Regions from separate parts of the Kocuria oceani genome, predicted to be linked through region 2. Evidence: riboswitches for the same ligand, from Rfam matches in the RefSeq annotation. Region 2 holds a riboswitch; each other region holds the start of a gene.

Region 1 (5,439 bases), on a different contig from region 2:
GTAGGCCCCGAACAGGCCGCGCTTGTGCCGCGGGGCGTGCTCCACGGACATCAGGGCCGCACCGCCCCACTCGCCGCCGGCCGAGAAGCCCTGGATCACGCGGAAGAGGATGAGCAGGACCGGGGCCCAGATGCCGATGGTGGCGTAGGTGGGCAGCAGGCCGATCAGCATGGTCGCGGCGCCCATCCCCACCAGGGTGAGGACGAGGACGATCTTGCGACCGTACTTGTCGCCCAGGTGGCCGGCGACGACGGCGCCCAGCGGGCGGAACAGGAAGCTGATGCCCAGCGAGGCCCAGGCGACGACCTGGGCGAGGCCGGCGTTGGCGGACTCCAGCGGCTCGAAGAAGAGCGGGGCCAGGACGAAGGCGGCCGCCTGGGCGTAGATGAAGAAGTCGTACCACTCGATGGTGGTGCCCACGAGCGTGCCCGCGAGGACCTTGCGCTCCTCGTGGGACATCTCGTGCCGCCCTGCCGGGGCGGTGTCAGCGTGCGCCATGGGATCTCCAGTGTGGTCGGGGACGGGGTCGTCCTCGGCGGAACCGAACGCCTAATAACCGAACGTTCGGTAGTTCAAGGAGATCTTACGGAGGAAAGTGACACCTGTCACTATGGATGCACCACGATCGGATGCCGCGCCGGTATTGTGACGGAGCCCGCCCGTCGGCGAGGGGGCTGAGAATCGGCCGGGCACGAACGGCCGTGGATGCGCCTGCCGTCCGGGTGCTCCTGCGGCCCGGGCCGGGATCCGCTCAGCCGTACAGCCGCTCCGAGGCCAGGCGTGCGCCGGCCGTGAGGGACTCCAGCTTGGCCCAGGCGATCTGCGGGTGCAGCCGTCCGCCCAGTCCGCAGTCGGTCGAGGCGACGACGTTCTCCCGGCCGACCACCGAGGCGAACTGCTCGATCCGGTCCGCGACGAGCTCGGGGTGCTCCACGACGTTCGTGGAGTGGGAGACCACTCCGGGGATGATCACCCGGCCCTCGGGCAGCGGGTGCTCCTTCCAGACCTTCCACTCGTGGGCGTGGCGGGCGGAGGCGCCCTCGAAGGTGTAGCCGCCGGCCTCGATGGTCAGCATGAGGTCCACGAGGTGCTTGAGCTCGAGGTCCGTGGTGTGCGGGCCGTGCCAGGAGCCCCAGCACAGGTGGAAGCGCACCTGCTCCTCGGGGATCCCGCGCAGCGCGTGGTTGAGGGCCTCGACGCGCAGCCGGGTGAACGCCAAGTAGTCCTCCACCGTGGGCTCCGGGTTGACCTGGTCCCAGGACTCCGCGATGGAGGGGTCGTCGATCTGCACGATCAGCCCGGCGCCGGTGATCGCCAGGTACTCCTCCCGCATCGCGTCGGCGCACGCGTACACGAGCTCCTCGTCGGTCCGGTAGTACTCGTTGGTCACGCGCGCGCAGGAGCCGGGGGACAGCGCGGCGACGAACCCGGTCTCCGCGCCCGTGGCCGCCATGGCGGCCTTGAGGTTGCGGACGTCGGAGGCCACCGCCTCCTGGCCGGTGTAGGTCAGCGGCCCGGTGATCTTCGGCTGCGCGGTCGAGGAGCGCCCGGTGAGGATGCCCGACGCCGGGTCCTCGTACGCCTCCCGGAACCGCTCCCGGTCCCGGCGGTCCGGGAAGCTGGTGAGCACCACGTGTCCGGGCGAGGAGCGGCGGCGCTCCGTGGACGCCCACCGGTCCTCGTCCGTGGGCGTCAGCCCTCCGAGGCGCGAGAAGGAGTAGTTCCACCAGGCCCCGTAGTCGACGGCGCTGGACATCGTGTGCCCGTACTCGCCGTCGTTGACGACGTCCACGCCGGTCTCCCGCTGGCGCCGCACGACGTCCTCGACGCCCGTGGCGAGCTCGTCCGTGAGCTGCTCGAACGTGATCGCCCCCTGGGCGTGCTGCCGGTTGGCCTCCAGGAGGCGGGGGATCCGGGGCAGGGAGCCCACATGGGTGGTCTGCACGCGGTCGGTGTTCTGCAGGGTCATGGAGGTGCTCCTCGGAGTGGGGCGGCGGGGGCGGGCAGCGGGGAAGGGTGGCGGGGGCGGGGGGAAGCGGGGCGCTCAGGCCCAGAGCCGGCGCGAGGCGAGCTCGGCGCCGCGGGCGAGCGTCTCGAGCTTCGCCCACGCGATCTGCGGGTGCACCCGCCCGCCCAGGCCGCAGTCGGTCGAGGCGATGACGTTCTCGCGCCCCACGAGCCTCGCGTAGCGCTCGATCCGGTCGGCGACGAGCTCGGGGTGCTCCACGACGTTGGTGGCGTGCGAGACCACGCCGGGCAGGATCAGCTTGCCCTCGGGCAGGGCGTGGTCCTCCCAGACCTTCCACTCGTGCTCGTGCCGGGCGTTGGCGCCCTCGAAGGAGTAGGCGCCCGCGTCGATCGAGAGCAGCAGGTCCACCAGGTACCTGAACTCGAGGTCCGTGGTGTGCGGGCCGTGCCAGGAGCCCCAGCACAGGTGGAAGCGGATCCGATCCTGGGGCAGGCCGCGCAGGGCGTGGTTGAGGGCCTCCACCCGTACCTGGACGAAGCGCCGGTAGTCCTCGACGGCCGGCTCCGGGTTGATCTGGTCCCAGGACTCGGCGATGGAGGGGTCGTCGATCTGCAGCACCAGGCCGGCGTCGAGGATCGCGGTGTACTCCTCGCGCAGCACGTCCGCCCACGCGTAGAGGAACTCCTCCTCGCTCGCGTAGTGGTGGTTGCCGATCCGCGCGGCCGAGCCGGGGGACAGGGCGGCGACGAAGCCCTCGGCCGCCCCCGTCTCCCGCAGCGCGGCGGTGAGGCCCGCGACGTCGGAGGCCACCGCGGCCTGGCCGGTGTAGGAGAGCGGGCCGGTCGCGGCCGGGAACACGGGCGGCGGCAGGTCGGGGTCGGCCAGGTGGATGCCGGAGGAGGGGTCCGTGTAGGCGTCGTGGAAGGCGGCGAGGTCCCGCCGGTCCAGGAAGCTCGTGAGCACCACGCTGCCGGGGGCCGAGCGCTTCGGGACGTGGATGTCGTTGTCGTCGACGATCTCGAGCCCGCCCGTGCGGTCGAAGGAGTAGGTCCACCACGCGCCGTAGTCCACCGAGTGGGTCATCGCGTGGCCGTACTCGCCGTCGTTGACCACGTCGATGCCGGCCTCGCGCTGGCGGCGCACGACGTCCACGACGGCGTCCCGCAGCAGGCGGTCGAACTCCTCGGTACCGGCCGCGCCCGGGAGGCGGGCCTCGTTGGCCTGCAGCAGCTCCGGGGTCCGGGGGAGGGACCCGGCGTGGGACGTGAGGATGCGGTCGGCACTGTGCAGCATGGGGCGCTGTCCTTTCCATCGGTCCTGGCGGTAGCACCGGGGCGGAGGGCGCGGGGCCGTCCGTGCGGGTTGCTGCGGCGTCGTCGAGCCAGGTCTCTCGGCCGCTCTGGATGGTGACGACCCCATCCAATCCCACGGCCGGGACGTTGCGCCATTCGGGAGCCGCGTGACGGGCATGACGCCGTGTGACGCGCGGGTCCCTGCTCGCCGTCGTGCTCCGGATCACATACCGTGACGGTGACCGGTGCCCCGGACCCTGTGGGCGCGGCGGACGGAAGGAAGGTTCCCCATGTTCCAGGACCACGGCCTCGAGGGCCGCACCGCGCTGGTGACCGGTGGAGCGAGCGGCATCGGGCTGGCCGCGGCCCGGGCTCTGGCGGGCGCCGGGGCGCACGTGGTGGTGGCCGACGTCGACGAGGCCGGTGCGCAGCGGGTCGCGGACGAGCTCGAGGGGCGGGCGTGGGCCGTCGACCTGCTCGACACCGCGGCGCTGGCCGGGCTGAGTCTGGAGGTGGACGTGCTGGTGAACAACGCCGGCATCCAGAAGGTCGCCCCGATCCAGGACTTCGACCCCGCCGACTTCCACCGGATCCTCGTGCTCATGCTCGAGAGCCCGTTCCTGCTGGTGCGCGCGGCCCTGCCGCACATGTACGAGCGGGGCTGGGGGCGGGTCGTGAACATCTCCTCCGTGCACGGGCTGCGGGCCTCCCCCTACAAGAGCGCCTACGTCGCGGCCAAGCACGGCCTCGAGGGGCTGTCCAAGACCGTGGCCCTGGAGGGGGCGGCGCACGGGGTGACCAGCAACTGCGTCAACCCCGGTTACGTGCGCACCCCGCTGGTGGAGAAGCAGGTCGCGGACCAGGCCAGGGTGCACGGGATCCCCGAGGCCGAGGTCGTGGAGCGGATCATGCTCGGCGAGACGCCGGTGAAGAAGCTCGTGGAGCCCGAGGACGTCGGCAGCCTCGTGGCGTGGCTGGCCGGACCGCACGCCGCCATGGTCACCGGCGCGTCCTACACGATGGACGGCGGCTGGACGGCGCGCTGAGCGGGCCGGGGGCCGCTCAGCGGTGGCCGAGCTCCCGGGAGAGCCGGTGGGCCTCCGTGAGCAGCGCCCGCCCCAGGAGCCCGCGGCGCTCCCCGGCGAAGCGGGGCTCGATCCCGGTGAGGCTCAGGGCGTAGACGGGGGCGCCGGTCGTGTCGAAGACGGCCGCGGCCATGCCCCAGCTGCCCTCCACGATCAGTCCCGGGTTCACCGCGAAGCCCTCCCGCCGCACGTCCTCCAGCAGCTCGCGGATCCGCTCGGGGGTGTGCAGCGGGCCCCACTCGGCGCGGGCGGCGGGCGTGGCGGCGAGGATCCGCTCCACCTCCGCGTCCGGCAGGTGGGCCAGGACCGCCAAGCCGGCCGAGGCCACGCCCAGCGGCAGCCGCAGGCCCTCGTACAGCACGTGGGAGCGGATCGGGAAGGCCCCCTCGACCCGGGCCAGGCACACGGTCTCGGGTCCGCGGCGGGCCGAGAGGAACGCGCTCTCCCCCGTGGCCTCGGCGAGCCGGCGCAGCGACGGTCCGGCCAGCTCCCGGATCGGGTAGCGGTGGGCCGCGACCGCGCCCAGCACGTAGAGCTCCGGGCCGAGCTGCCACGCCGTGCTGCCGGCCGGGCGGTCCACGAGCCCCTCCTCGGCCAGGCCCGTCAGGAGGCGGTGCACGGTGGGGCGCGTCAGCCCGGTCGCCGCCGCGAGCTCCGCCACGGTGCTGCCCTCCTCCCGCCCCGCGACGGCGCGCAGCAGCTGCGCGACGCGGTGGACCACCTGGGTGCCCGGGCCGGCCCCGACCTTTCCCGTCATGAACTCCACTATATGGACATTGCGCGACCTGATGGCCGGATGCTGAGGAAAGCCCGCGGGATCCCGGCGCACCGGTTGACCGGTATGTGGGGTGTTCCTAGATTGAGTCCTGGGTCACAGATCACCGACAGGAAGGGACAAGGGTGTCCAAGGTCATCGACAACGCCGCCGGGCTGCTGGCGGAGCAGCTGCGGGACGGCATGACGCTCGCCGTCGGCGGGTTCGGGCTCAGCGGGATCCCGCGGGACCTCATCGAGGCGGTCCGCGACTCCGGGGTCACCGGTCTCACGGTGGTCTCCAACAACATGGGCGTGGACGGCAAGGGCCTCGGGGTGC
Region 2 (5,439 bases):
GGCCACGGCCCCCGCGGCGGAGTACACCGCGAGCCCGCTCAGGTACGGCTGCCAGAACTGGCCCTCCCAGCAGGCCCGTGCCAGCCGCCGGCCGGCGTGCCAGGCCAGCACGAAGGGCACGAGCGTCAGGCCCAGCGGGACGAGGTTGACGGTCCCGGTGGTCGCGGGCAGTCCGGCCCCGGGGTCCAGGGCGACCTGCAGCGGGGTGAGGTGGGCCAGCAGCCACACCTGGCCGGAGAGCACGAAGCTGCCGGTCAGCCCGAGCGAGTCGAAGCCGTCGGCGAGCCACACCATGAGAACGGTCAGCAGGATCAGCAGGTAGGAGACCACGGCCACGGAGCCGAGCTCCACCACGCCCTGCAGCCACAGCGGCATGGGCACGCCGCGGCGGTCGGCGGACGGGGCGGGGGAGGAAGAGCCTAGGGAGTTCATCACCGCCCATCTTCCCACGCCTCCGGGGCCCGGGCCGAGGCTTCACGGGGCCTTCACCGGCGGGCCACGTGCCGCTCCCCCGGCGGACGCCCGTGCCGGGAAGGCTCGGCGCCATGAGAGTCGCCGTGGTCGCCGAACAGTTCCTCCCCCACCTCAACGGTGTCACCCACTCGGTCCTGCGGGTGGTCGAGCAGCTGAGCGCCCGCGGGCACGACGTCGTGGTCCTGGCGCCCTCCTACGACCCCGCGCCGCTCGGGCGCCTCGCCGAGGACGTCGTCGAGGGCCTCGACGGCGTGCCGGTGCACCGGCTGCCGGCCCTGCCGCTCACCGGCTATCCCGACGTGCGCGTGGCCGGCGGCACCGTGGCCCGGGTGCGCCGGCACCTGGAGCGGTTCGGCCCCGACGTCGTCCACGTCGCCTCCCCGTTCGTCCTCGGCCGGCGGGCAATCCTCGCGGCCCAGCAGCTCGGCGTGCCGGCCGTGGCCGTGTACCAGACGGACGTGCCCGGCTACGCGGCGAAGTACGGAGCGCCCTTCCTCGAGCAGCTCCTGTGGGGGCACGTGCGGAGCATGCACAACGCCGCGGCCCTGACCCTCGCCCCCTCCTCCTCGGCGGTGGCGCAGCTCACCGTGCACGGGGTGCGCGACGTGCACCTGTGGCGGCGCGGTGTGGACACCGCCCGCTTCTGCCCGCGGCACCGCGACGAGCGGTGGCGGGCGGAGGTCGCGGGCGGCCGCCGGATCGTGGGCTACGTGGGCCGGATCGCCCCGGAGAAGCAGGTCGAGGACCTCGCCGCGGTCGCGGACCTGCCCGGCACCCGCCTCGTCGTGGTGGGGTCCGGGCCGGAGGAGGAGGCGCTGCGGCGCCGCCTGCCGGACGCGCACTTCACGGGTCGCCGCTCCGGGGCCGAGCTCGCCCGCATCATGGCCTCCCTCGACGTGTTCGTGCACCCGGGCGAGTTCGAGACCTTCTGCCAGACCGTGCAGGAGGCCATGGCCTCGGGGGTGCCGGTGGTGGCCACGGGCCGGGGTGGTCCGGTGGACCTCGTCGACTCCTCCCGCACCGGCTGGCTCTACCCGCCGGGGGACCTCGCGGCGCTGCGCGGGCACGTGGCCGACCTGCTCGGCGACGAGGCCAAGCGGGCCGCCTTCGGGGCCGCCGCGCACGCCGCCGTGCAGGGCCGGACCTGGGACGTGCTGGTCGGGCAGCTGCTGGAGCACTACGACCGGGCCGTGGCCCTGGGCGCCCGCGGCCCGCGCCACCGCCGGACCGTCTGAGGCCTATCCCCGGGCGGGGACCGCGTCCAGCACGGGCACGCCCGTGCCGGCGTACCGTCCGGGCTCGGCGCTGAGCACCGTCAGCCCGTGCACCAGGGCGGTGGCAGCGGTCAGACCGGCCACCGGGTCGGCCGTCCCCGCGGCGCCGAGAGCGCCCCACGCCCGGCTCACCGCGGCGTCCACGGGGAGCACACGGTCCGGGAAGCGCGCTTCCAGCTGCTCGGTCCACGGCGTCTCGTCGGGCCGGTCCGACAGCAGCTCCCCCAGCACCAGGGCGGACAGGAACAGCCGCCGGTGGCCGTGCCGGCGCAGGGCGGCGGTCAGCTCGGGCGCGCGCTCCGGGGTGCGCACCCCGAGCAGCACGGAGCGGTCCAGGAGCAGGTCCATGGCGTGGATCCTCCGCCGGTCCTCAGGCCGCGGCGGCGAGGCGGCCGCGGACGGGCGCCAGCAGGAAGTCCACGAACTCCGTGCGCGCCTGAACCACCCGGGCGTAGTCGTCGATGCTCATCGCCGCGCAGCCGAGCACGGCCGGAGCCTCGGGAACGGGGGCGGGCCCACCCGGGCGGGCGGCGACGACGGTGGGAAGGGCGTCTGACATGACCAGGATCCTTCGGGCGCTCTTGCTCGCAGCGGGTGCCGCCACGGCGGCGATGCGAGCCGCTTCGTCATCCGAACCACCCGTGAACATGGGGTTGGTGCCCGGTCTAGTCGGAGCTTGGCGACCGGATCTCTTGAAGCTGCCCCCATTCAACCACATCCTCCCCGCCGGGTCCCGCCCGGCCGGTGTGGCCGGGCGTGTGAGCCGACCTTCCCCGTCCCGTCACCGCGGCGACACCTCGCCGACACATCGTTGCGCTGGAATGGGCTTCGAGCACCCGGGCGGCCCCCGACATTGCGGCCGACATCACGGTTCGGTCACACAAGTCATGGCCGTCTTGCCGGTCTGTCGGAGGCGCGGGGTAGCCTGGATCTGCTTCTCGAGATGCGGCATCCGCGTGCTCGACGGAGGGCGCACCGCCTTCCGGAGGGACCGCGGAGGGGCTCCGACCCGCTGTGCGCCAACCCGATGTTCCCGGGTGGATCGGATGACGAAGCGGCGGGCAACGGCATCGGATGCCCGCAAGAACGTCAGGAGAAAACATGACCATGTCCGAAGAAAGAATCACTTCCACCACCGATCAGCGGGAGGAATGGGTCGACGTCACCGTCACCGCCCTCCCCGATCTGCACCTCGTCCGGATCACCTCGACGGACGGCGACGTGCAGGAGTACCTCAGCGCGGAGGCCGACGACCTCGCCGCCGCGGCCGAGCACACGGCGGGCACCGCGCAATGGTGCGCCAAGTACCGCCAGCTCCTCGTCCCCGGCGCCCTGGCCGCGACCGGGCGGCACCCGTTCTTCAAGCTCCACCCCGCGTCCCTCCCGCTGTCGGCGTAGCCGGCGGGCCGGACACGACGAAGGCCGCAGCCCGATGGGCTGCGGCCTTCGTCGTGCGGTCGGCGCCACGGCGCCGGACGTCCGGGAGCCGCCGTCGCGCGTGCGGCGCCGTGGCCCTCGGCGGAGCGGCTCCCGCGGCGCGGCGGCTCACTCCAGGCCGTAGTCCCCGGCCGAGCCCCAGCCCTCCCCCGCCTCGTCGGCGGAGCCGTCCAGCTCCCACTCGCAGACCTCGAGCTCGAAGGGCACGAAGACGTCGAGCTCGGCGTCGGAGACGCGGTTCACCACGAAGGGGTCCTCCTCGTCCGGCGGACGGGACGGGACGGGTCCGGTCATGCGAGCTCCTCCCGGTCGGCGACGGCACGAGATCCGACGGCACGACATCCGGCGGCGCGGCACCCACCGGCGCCGCGTGCGAGAGTCCGCAGGCTGTTGCCGGCGGAACGACAGAACCGCCGCCGGGCGCAGGCCCGGCGGCGGTTCTGGACGATCAACGGGCCCGTGAGCCCTTCGAGGAGAACGTCAGGAGATGACGGTGATGTTCGCGGCCTGGGGGCCCTTGGGGCCGTCCTGGGTCTCGAACTCGACGCGGTCGTTCTCGTTCAGGGAGCGGAAGCCGCCCGAGTTGATCGCGGAGAAGTGGGCGAAGACGTCCTTGGAGCCGTCCTCGGGGGTGATGAAGCCGAAGCCCTTGTCAGCGTTGAACCACTTGACGATACCGGTAGTCATGGTGAGACCTGATCTTTCGTGAGATGAACGTTTCCCGACGTTCGAGAAACACAAGAGTTGTGATGCGTGGAAAACGTCTTCTCAGAAAAACTGCTGCACCCGGATGGGCCGAACTGCTTGAAATACAAAAACGACAACCTCAACAACTTCGCTCCACTGTACACGAGTTCCGGCGCCCCGCCACCCCGGTGCGGGGCGCCGGACGCGGCCGCCGGCTCCGGCCGGCGGCGTGCCGCTCAGCCCGCGAGCAGCTCGTCGGCGATCGCGCGCACCCGCGCCCGCTCCTGCGGGTCCGGGGGGAAGACGTCGGCGGCGTCGGCGAACCACACGCCGTCGGCCAGCAGACGCACGGCCAGCAGACGGGTGCGCTGCTCGACGGGCAGGTCGTCGGGGAGGTCCACCCAGGGGGCGATCCGCTCCACCCAGTGCTTCTTCAGCTTGGCCCGCAGCCGCTGGTCGGTGAGCATCACGAGGTCGGTCTCGTCCACCTCCCCGGACAGGCACCAGTCCAGGTAGGCGCGCACGCGCTCCTCTGCGGGCACCTGCTCCGGCGGGGCGGACAGGCGCCGGGCCATCTCCGCGTCCCAGCCGTCCAGCACCCGGTCCACCAGGGCGAACATGAGCGCCTCCTTGGTCCGGAAGTGGTACATCACCCCCGGCTTGCTCAGCCCCACCCTGCGGGCGGTCGACTCCAGGGACACCGTGCCGCCGCTGCGCACGAGTTCGAGGGCGCCGCTCAGGATGCGGTCGCGGCTGGAGGAGTTCATGCACCCCACTTTACCAACCGGAAGGTTGGTGACACTATGTGACGCAGGCCGCTGTCCCGTCCAGGCGGAACAGCGGCCGTCGCGGGGACGACGACGTCCCGCTCCCGCCCGGTCCGCCCGGACCGGTGTGCGGGCGACCCCACGAGATCCGGACCACCCTTCTCAGGAGGACCCGACATGACCGCTGCCCCGTCCACATCCGCCCCCGAGAGCGAGGGTCCGCCGGGTGCGCGGACCCACCCCAAGGTCAACCGCGCCGTCTTCGCCGGCTCCGGCGTGAGCATCGTCCTGTTCTCCCTCTGGGCGATCCTGGCCCCCGCGCAGGCCTCCACGGTGATCGGCGCCGTGGTCGGCTGGATCGCGACCAACATGGGCTGGTTCTACGTGCTCACCGCCGCCGTGGTGACGGCCTTCGTGGTGGTCGTCGCGGTCTCGCGCGAGGGCACCATCAAGATGGGCCCGGACCACTCGAGGCCGCAGTACAACCTGTTCACCTGGACCGCGATGCTCTTCGCGGCCGGGATCGGGATCGACCTGCTGTTCTTCTCGGTGGCCGAGCCGGTCACCCAGTACTACGGTCCCCCGGCCGGCGAGGGCGGGACCATGGAGGCGACCCGCATGGCCGTGGTGTGGACGCTGTTCCACTACGGCGTGATCGGCTGGGCCATGTACGCCCTGATGGGCATGGCCTTCGGCTACTTCGCCTACCGGTGGAACATGCCGCTGAGCATCCGCTCGGCCCTCTACCCGCTGATCGGCAGGCGGGTGCACGGCAGAGCCGGGGACGCGGTCGACATCGC
Region 3 (5,439 bases), on a different contig from region 2:
CATGCACGCGGCCGACGGCATCCGCACCAACGCCGTGGCTCCCGGCGCGACCGCGACCGGCATCGAGGCCCCCATCGACTCGGAGCTCTTCCCCGGGCGGATGGGGGCGTTCCTGCAGAACGTCCCCTACACCGCCACGGCCGAGCAGGTGGCCGCCGTCATCGTCTTCCTCGCCAGCGACGACGCGTCCAACGTCAACGGTGTCGTCCTGCCCTCGGACGGCGGCTGGTCGGCGGTCTGAGCCGCGCGCCCTGCGCGGCGGCGCCCGCCGCGGGCCGTCCGCGGGAACGGCCGGGCGGGCCCGCGCGGCGCCGGGCTCAGATCTCCTCGAGCGTCGAGCCCTCGGCCGGCTCGTCGAGCGCCACCTCGCGGTCCTGCTCCTCGAGGTCGGCGGGATTCGCCTCGAGGGAGGACGCCTCCGAACGGTCGGGGGTGTGCGCCGACGCCTCGACGTCCTGGTCGTCCATCTCGGGCGGCTCGGCGTCGATCGACTGCTCGAGCCGGTCGGCCTCGTCGTACTCGCTGCTCGATGCGGGTGCGTCGCTCATGGCTTCCTCCTGCGTCGTGGGACCGATGGAGCCACCGGTCGGGCGACCGGTCGCGTGCGTCCGACCCTACTCGGCCCGGCCGCTGTTCCCAGCCCCCTGGGCGTCCGATAACGTGGTCTGCACCACAGGAAGCACCGCTCAACAGCAGGAGTTGTCCACCATGACGAGTCGATTCCATCGCTACGCCGAACTGTTCAAGAGCACAGGCCCCTGGTGCACCGTGTACACGGACATCAGCACGGGCACGGTCGACTCGCTGCACGCGATCGACGTCCTGCCGGAGAACATCTGCCGGGAGCTGGAGCAGCAGGGGGCGTCCAAGGCCGATCTCGCCGCGGTGGAGGCCGCCGTGCGCCCGGCGGAGGGCGTGCCGGACCCGGTGTGCCGCTATCTGCTGGTGCGCGACGGCACCGTGGAGATCGACGAGGTCCTCCCCGGCCCCCTGGCCGGGCGCGGCGTGCTCGAGGTGGGCGAGGTGCCCGACCTCACCCCCCTGTTCCGGCACCGTCCGGACGACTTCCCCTACGTGGTGGCCGAGGTGGGGCGGGACGGCGGCGAGATCTGCCTGGAGTACGCCAGCCGGGCCCGCGCCCTGGACGAGCAGCAGATCGAGGGCGAGACCGAGCACCTGAAGAAGTTCCCCGGCGGCGGCTGGTCGCAGGGACGCTGGCAGCGGCACACCGAGGACGTGTGGCGGCGCAACACGGAGCAGGTCGCCGAGCAGATCGACAAGGTCGTGGCCGGGAGCGGGGCGCAGCTGGTGGTCCTGGCCGGGGACCTGCGGGCCCGGGGCCTCGTCGAGGAGCAGCTGTCGAAGGCCGCCCGCGCCCTGGTGAGCGTCGTGGACGCGAACACCCGGGCCGAGGGCAGCCAGTCCGCCGATTTCGCCCACCAGGTCGAGGGGCGCGTCGCGGAGGTCATCGCCCACCGGCAGCACGAGCTGCTCGAGCGGCTGGCCGAGCAGCGGGGACGCCCGGACCCCACGGCGGTGTCCGGGATCGAACCGGTGGTCGCGGCGCTCCAGCAGGCGCAGGCCGAGACCCTGCTGATCGACGACACCCACCTGGACGCGGAGCAGGAGCTGCTCGCACTGGACGCCGAGCCGTGGATCGCCGTGACGGAGTCGGAGGCCGTGGGCGCCCGCGTGCTCGGCCGGGTCCCCGCCGACGCCGCGCTGGTCCGCGCCGCGGTGCTGACCGACGGCCGGCCTGTGTTCGTGCCGCCCGGTGCCCTGCCGGACAGCACGGACGTTGCGGCCCTGCTGCGCTGGAGCGCCGCCCCGGCCGGCTGACCGGCCCCGCGGCACGGCAACGGCTCCCCCGCCGAGGCGGGGGAGCCGTTGCGGTGCCGGCCTGCTGGGTGCGCCCGCTCTGCGCACCGCACCGGCGGAGCGGTCAGTAGGCCGGGCCGGTGGTGTTGCGCGTGGCGCTGCGGTCGTGGGTGTCGCGGCGCAGGAAGGACAGGCCCACCATGGTCACGCCCAGGAACAGGTGCAGCCAGTCGTCGGCGGTGTTCAGGGGAACGAAGTTCGCCTGCGACTCCTGGCCCACGAGCAGGCCGTAGATCCACAGGACCAGGTAGACCAGGCCGCCCCACAGCAGGTAGTTGCGGGCCCCGGAGGCGGAGCGGGCCAGGGCGAGGCCGGCCACGCCGTAGAGCAGGTGGACGATGTTGTGCAGCCAGGACACCTGGAAGATGCCCAGGAGCATGGCCTCGGACTGGTGGCCGGCGACCATGAGCTGGTCGTAGTTCGTGGTGATGCCGGGGATGAATCCTGCGATGCCCACGAGCAGGAAGACCGCGCCGTACAGAAGAGCAGCGGTCTGGACGGGCGAGCGGTGGGTGGTCCGGCGGTCCGGCCGGGCGGCGGGGGTGGTCATGGTGGTGCCTCGCTTCCTGTGTGTCTGCGGTGATCCGGGGTGCGGATCCCGGAGGGGCGGACGTTCATGGAAAGCATGCTTGGTACCACCAGCGTACTGCGTCGGCGTCCGAGATCAAACGTTGTGGCGGACCTCCCCGGTCACGGACGGGTCAGGACACGAGATCGCGGGCGGGCGTGTCGGCGGCGGACGGCTTGCCGGCGTAGGCGCCCCGGTACCGGGCGGCCGGGTGGGTGTCGAGCACCTTGGTCTGTCCGGCACCGTAGACGTTCTCGCGCAGCGTGGTGCCCTCGTAGGCGGTGCGGTAGCGGCCGCGCTTCTGCAGCTCCGGCACGACCCACTCCACGAAGTCCTCGAACGAGCCCGGGGAGACGTGGTAGGCGAGGTTGATGCCGTCCAGGCCACCGTCGTCGATCCACCGCTCCAGCTCGTCGGCCACCGTCTGCGGGGACCCGACGATCGGCACGCCCATCCCACCCATCGAGATGTGCTTGGCGACCTCCCTGACCGTCCACTTCTTCTTCGGGTCCGCGGTGGTGAACGGGGTGAGGAAGGACTGGATGGAGTCGGTCTTGATGTACTCCAGCACGTCGTTCTCGTCGTAGCGGCCCAGGTCCACCCCGGACCAGCCGCCCACCAGGCCCAGGGCGCCGTCGGCGTCCGCGTACTGCTCGTAGTCGCGGCGCTTCTGCTCGGCCTTCGCGTCGGTCTCGTCGACGATCACGTGCAGCATGGCGAAGATCTTGAGGTCGTCCCGCCCCCGGCCCTGGGCCTCGGCCTCGTCGCGCAGCTTGTCGGTGACCACGCGGGTGAGGTCCGGGCGGATGCCGCCCACGAACACGGCCTCCGCGTGCCGCCCGGCGAACGCGCGCCCGCGCGAGGAGGCACCGGCCTGGAAGATCAGCGGGGTGCGCTGCGGGGACGGCTCGGTCAGCCCGATGCCCGGCACGTCGAAGTACTTGCCGTGGTGCTGGATGGGGTGCACGAGGGACGGGTCGGCGAAGACCCCGTTCCTGCGGTCGCGCTTGACCGCGCCGTCCTCCCAGGACCCCTCCCACAGCTTGTAGCAGACCTCCATGAACTCCTCGGCGATCTCGTACCGCTCGTCGTGGGAGATCTGCTCCGTCAGTCCGTGGTTCTCGGCCGCGGACTTCAGGTAGGACGTCACCACGTTGAAGCCGATCCGACCCCTGGTCAGATGGTCGAGGGTCGCGAACTTCCGCGCCAGCGGGTACGGCTGCTCGTAGGTGATGGCGCTGGTCACCCCGAAGCCGAGGTGCTTGGTCACGGCCGCCATCGCGGAGATCTGCATGAACGGGTCGTTGACCGGGATCTGGGTGGCGTCCTTGATCACCGGCGCCGCGGAGTTCTGGTAGACGTCGTAGTAGCCGACCACGTCGGCGAGGAACATCGCGTCGAACAGGCCCTTCTCCAGGACCTGGGCGACATCCGTCCAGTACTCGAGGGTGTTGTACTCGTCGGCACGGGAGCGCGGGTGCTTCCACAGGCCCGGGGCCTGGTGCCCCACGCAGGTCATGTCGAAGGCGTTCAGGGCGATGCGCTTGCTCACAGGGACCTCCACGGTCGATCACCGACCCGCGCCCGTGCGTCGTGAAGACCTGCTCGCGGGTCCGACGCACTCAGGGGCGCCGTACTTGCCGCGGGGCGGGTGCGCCGCGGCCCGATGTTCATCTGGGGCACCCCGCTACGGGAGAGGGTTGCCGCCCGACCAGCCAGAGCTTCGCGTCGGGACTCGTCATCGTCGTCGCGGACCAGCTTAGCGGGTCCCCCCGGACGCGGGGCAACCCCTCGTCCTCCCGGTGCGCGGCAGGACCGCGGCAGGAGTCAGACCGGCGGCGCGAGCGGCGGGGTGCGCCGCGGGTCCAGCGTCCAGCCCTGCCGCAGCCGCGCCCCGAGCTCGATCAGCGGGCACGTGTCCATCACCACGTCCAGCCCGGCGGCGGCGGCGCGGGCCGCGGCCGCGTGGTCCACGACGCCCAGCTGCAGCCACACGGTCCTCGCGCCGGCGGCGACGGCCTGGTCCACGACCGCTCCGACGCGGCGGGAGTTGACGAAGCAGTCCACCACGTCGATCGGCCCCGGGACCTCGGCGAGCGTGCGGAAGCCGGGCTCCCCGTGCACCACCTCGCCCTTCGGGTTGACCGGGACGATCGTCATGCCGAGGTCGTCCCGGATGCGCTTCGCGACCGAGTGCGCGGGCCGGGCCGTGTTCCCGGTCAGCCCCACCACGGCCCAGCGTCCGGGCTGTGTCATCAGGCGGTCGATCACGGCGGGATCGTTGCGGCTCATGCCCCCACCCTGGCACGGACCCGCCCCGCTCGCCCCGATCGCGCCCCACCGTGTCCCGAGATTGCAGGTCCCGGCCACCGACCGAAGCGTTGCAACGACCCTATGAATCCACCGCGCACGGGACGCCGACACGTGCAACCTCGGCGGGGGGGCGGAGGGTCAGGAGAAGAGGGGGAGGAGGTCTGCTTCCGGGCCCAGCTGGGCCCGGTCCTGGGCGGGCAGGGCCGCCCGGCCGGTGCCCACCCGGGCGAAGTGTTCATCGCTCCAGTGCTCGGGCGGCTCCCGCTCCCACAGGTCGATGAGGACCCGGCGGACCTCGGCGAGCCCGTCCACCGCCGGTCCCGGACAGCCCTCCAGGTGCTCGATGAGGTCCAGGTGGTGCACCGTGGACTCCACCGCCAGGGTGCTCAGGAGGTCGTCGACCCGGAGCACGTGGCCCTGGGTGCGGACCGTCCCGCCGGGCCGGCAGCGCTCCGCCGCGTGCACGAGCGCCCGCGCCGACTCCCGGTAGTGCCCCCGCAGCTCATCCCACTCCGGGTAGAGGCTCGCCGCCGCCCGGGTGCGGCGCCGGACCTCGGCCGCGGCCACGGCATCCGCGCCCCGGGCCGCCCAGTAGGTCGCGGCGTCCCGGTCCGGGCGGGCCGTGGTGGGCGTGTGCAGGGCGACCAGACCGCGCACCGCGTCCGCGGCGCAGTGGTGGG

The links. Region 2 has a riboswitch for S-adenosylmethionine ahead of PU704_RS11575 (hypothetical protein). Riboswitches for the same ligand answer to the same signal wherever they lie in the genome.
Region 1: linked by a shared signal. The riboswitch ahead of PU704_RS01575 (cobalamin-independent methionine synthase II family protein) and the one ahead of PU704_RS11575 (hypothetical protein) in region 2 are both predicted to bind S-adenosylmethionine.
Region 3: linked by a shared signal. The riboswitch ahead of PU704_RS01705 (LLM class flavin-dependent oxidoreductase) and the one ahead of PU704_RS11575 (hypothetical protein) in region 2 are both predicted to bind S-adenosylmethionine.

Annotation. Positions count from the first base shown of each region.
Region 1 covers NZ_JARAMH010000001.1:316,410-321,848, forward strand. The annotation lists gene PU704_RS01565 (MFS transporter) at 1-498, opposite strand, end outside; gene PU704_RS01570 (cobalamin-independent methionine synthase II family protein) at 752-1,969, opposite strand; gene PU704_RS01575 (cobalamin-independent methionine synthase II family protein) at 2,045-3,262, opposite strand; SAM riboswitch class I at 3,275-3,379, opposite strand; gene PU704_RS01580 (3-hydroxybutyrate dehydrogenase) at 3,552-4,307, shown strand; gene PU704_RS01585 (IclR family transcriptional regulator) at 4,324-5,103, opposite strand; gene PU704_RS01590 (CoA transferase subunit A) at 5,247-5,439, shown strand, end outside.
Region 2 covers NZ_JARAMH010000009.1:63,090-68,528, reverse strand. The annotation lists gene PU704_RS11595 (cell division protein PerM) at 1-432, opposite strand, end outside; gene PU704_RS11590 (glycosyltransferase family 4 protein) at 546-1,709, shown strand; gene PU704_RS11585 (PIN domain-containing protein) at 1,713-2,096, opposite strand; gene PU704_RS11580 (hypothetical protein) at 2,119-2,307, opposite strand; SAM riboswitch class IV at 2,321-2,446, opposite strand; SAM riboswitch class IV at 2,728-2,841, shown strand; gene PU704_RS11575 (hypothetical protein) at 2,850-3,146, shown strand; gene PU704_RS11570 (hypothetical protein) at 3,294-3,479, opposite strand; gene cspE (transcription antiterminator/RNA stability regulator CspE) at 3,666-3,872, opposite strand; gene PU704_RS11560 (TetR/AcrR family transcriptional regulator) at 4,109-4,639, opposite strand; gene betT (choline BCCT transporter BetT) at 4,817-5,439, shown strand, end outside.
Region 3 covers NZ_JARAMH010000001.1:345,963-351,401, reverse strand. The annotation lists gene PU704_RS01725 (SDR family NAD(P)-dependent oxidoreductase) at 1-241, shown strand, start outside; gene PU704_RS01720 (hypothetical protein) at 318-548, opposite strand; gene PU704_RS01715 (baeRF2 domain-containing protein) at 709-1,839, shown strand; gene PU704_RS01710 (DUF4383 domain-containing protein) at 1,943-2,428, opposite strand; gene PU704_RS01705 (LLM class flavin-dependent oxidoreductase) at 2,580-3,998, opposite strand; SAM riboswitch class IV at 4,075-4,189, opposite strand; gene PU704_RS01700 (CoA-binding protein) at 4,274-4,738, opposite strand; gene PU704_RS01695 (maleylpyruvate isomerase N-terminal domain-containing protein) at 4,898-5,439, opposite strand, start outside.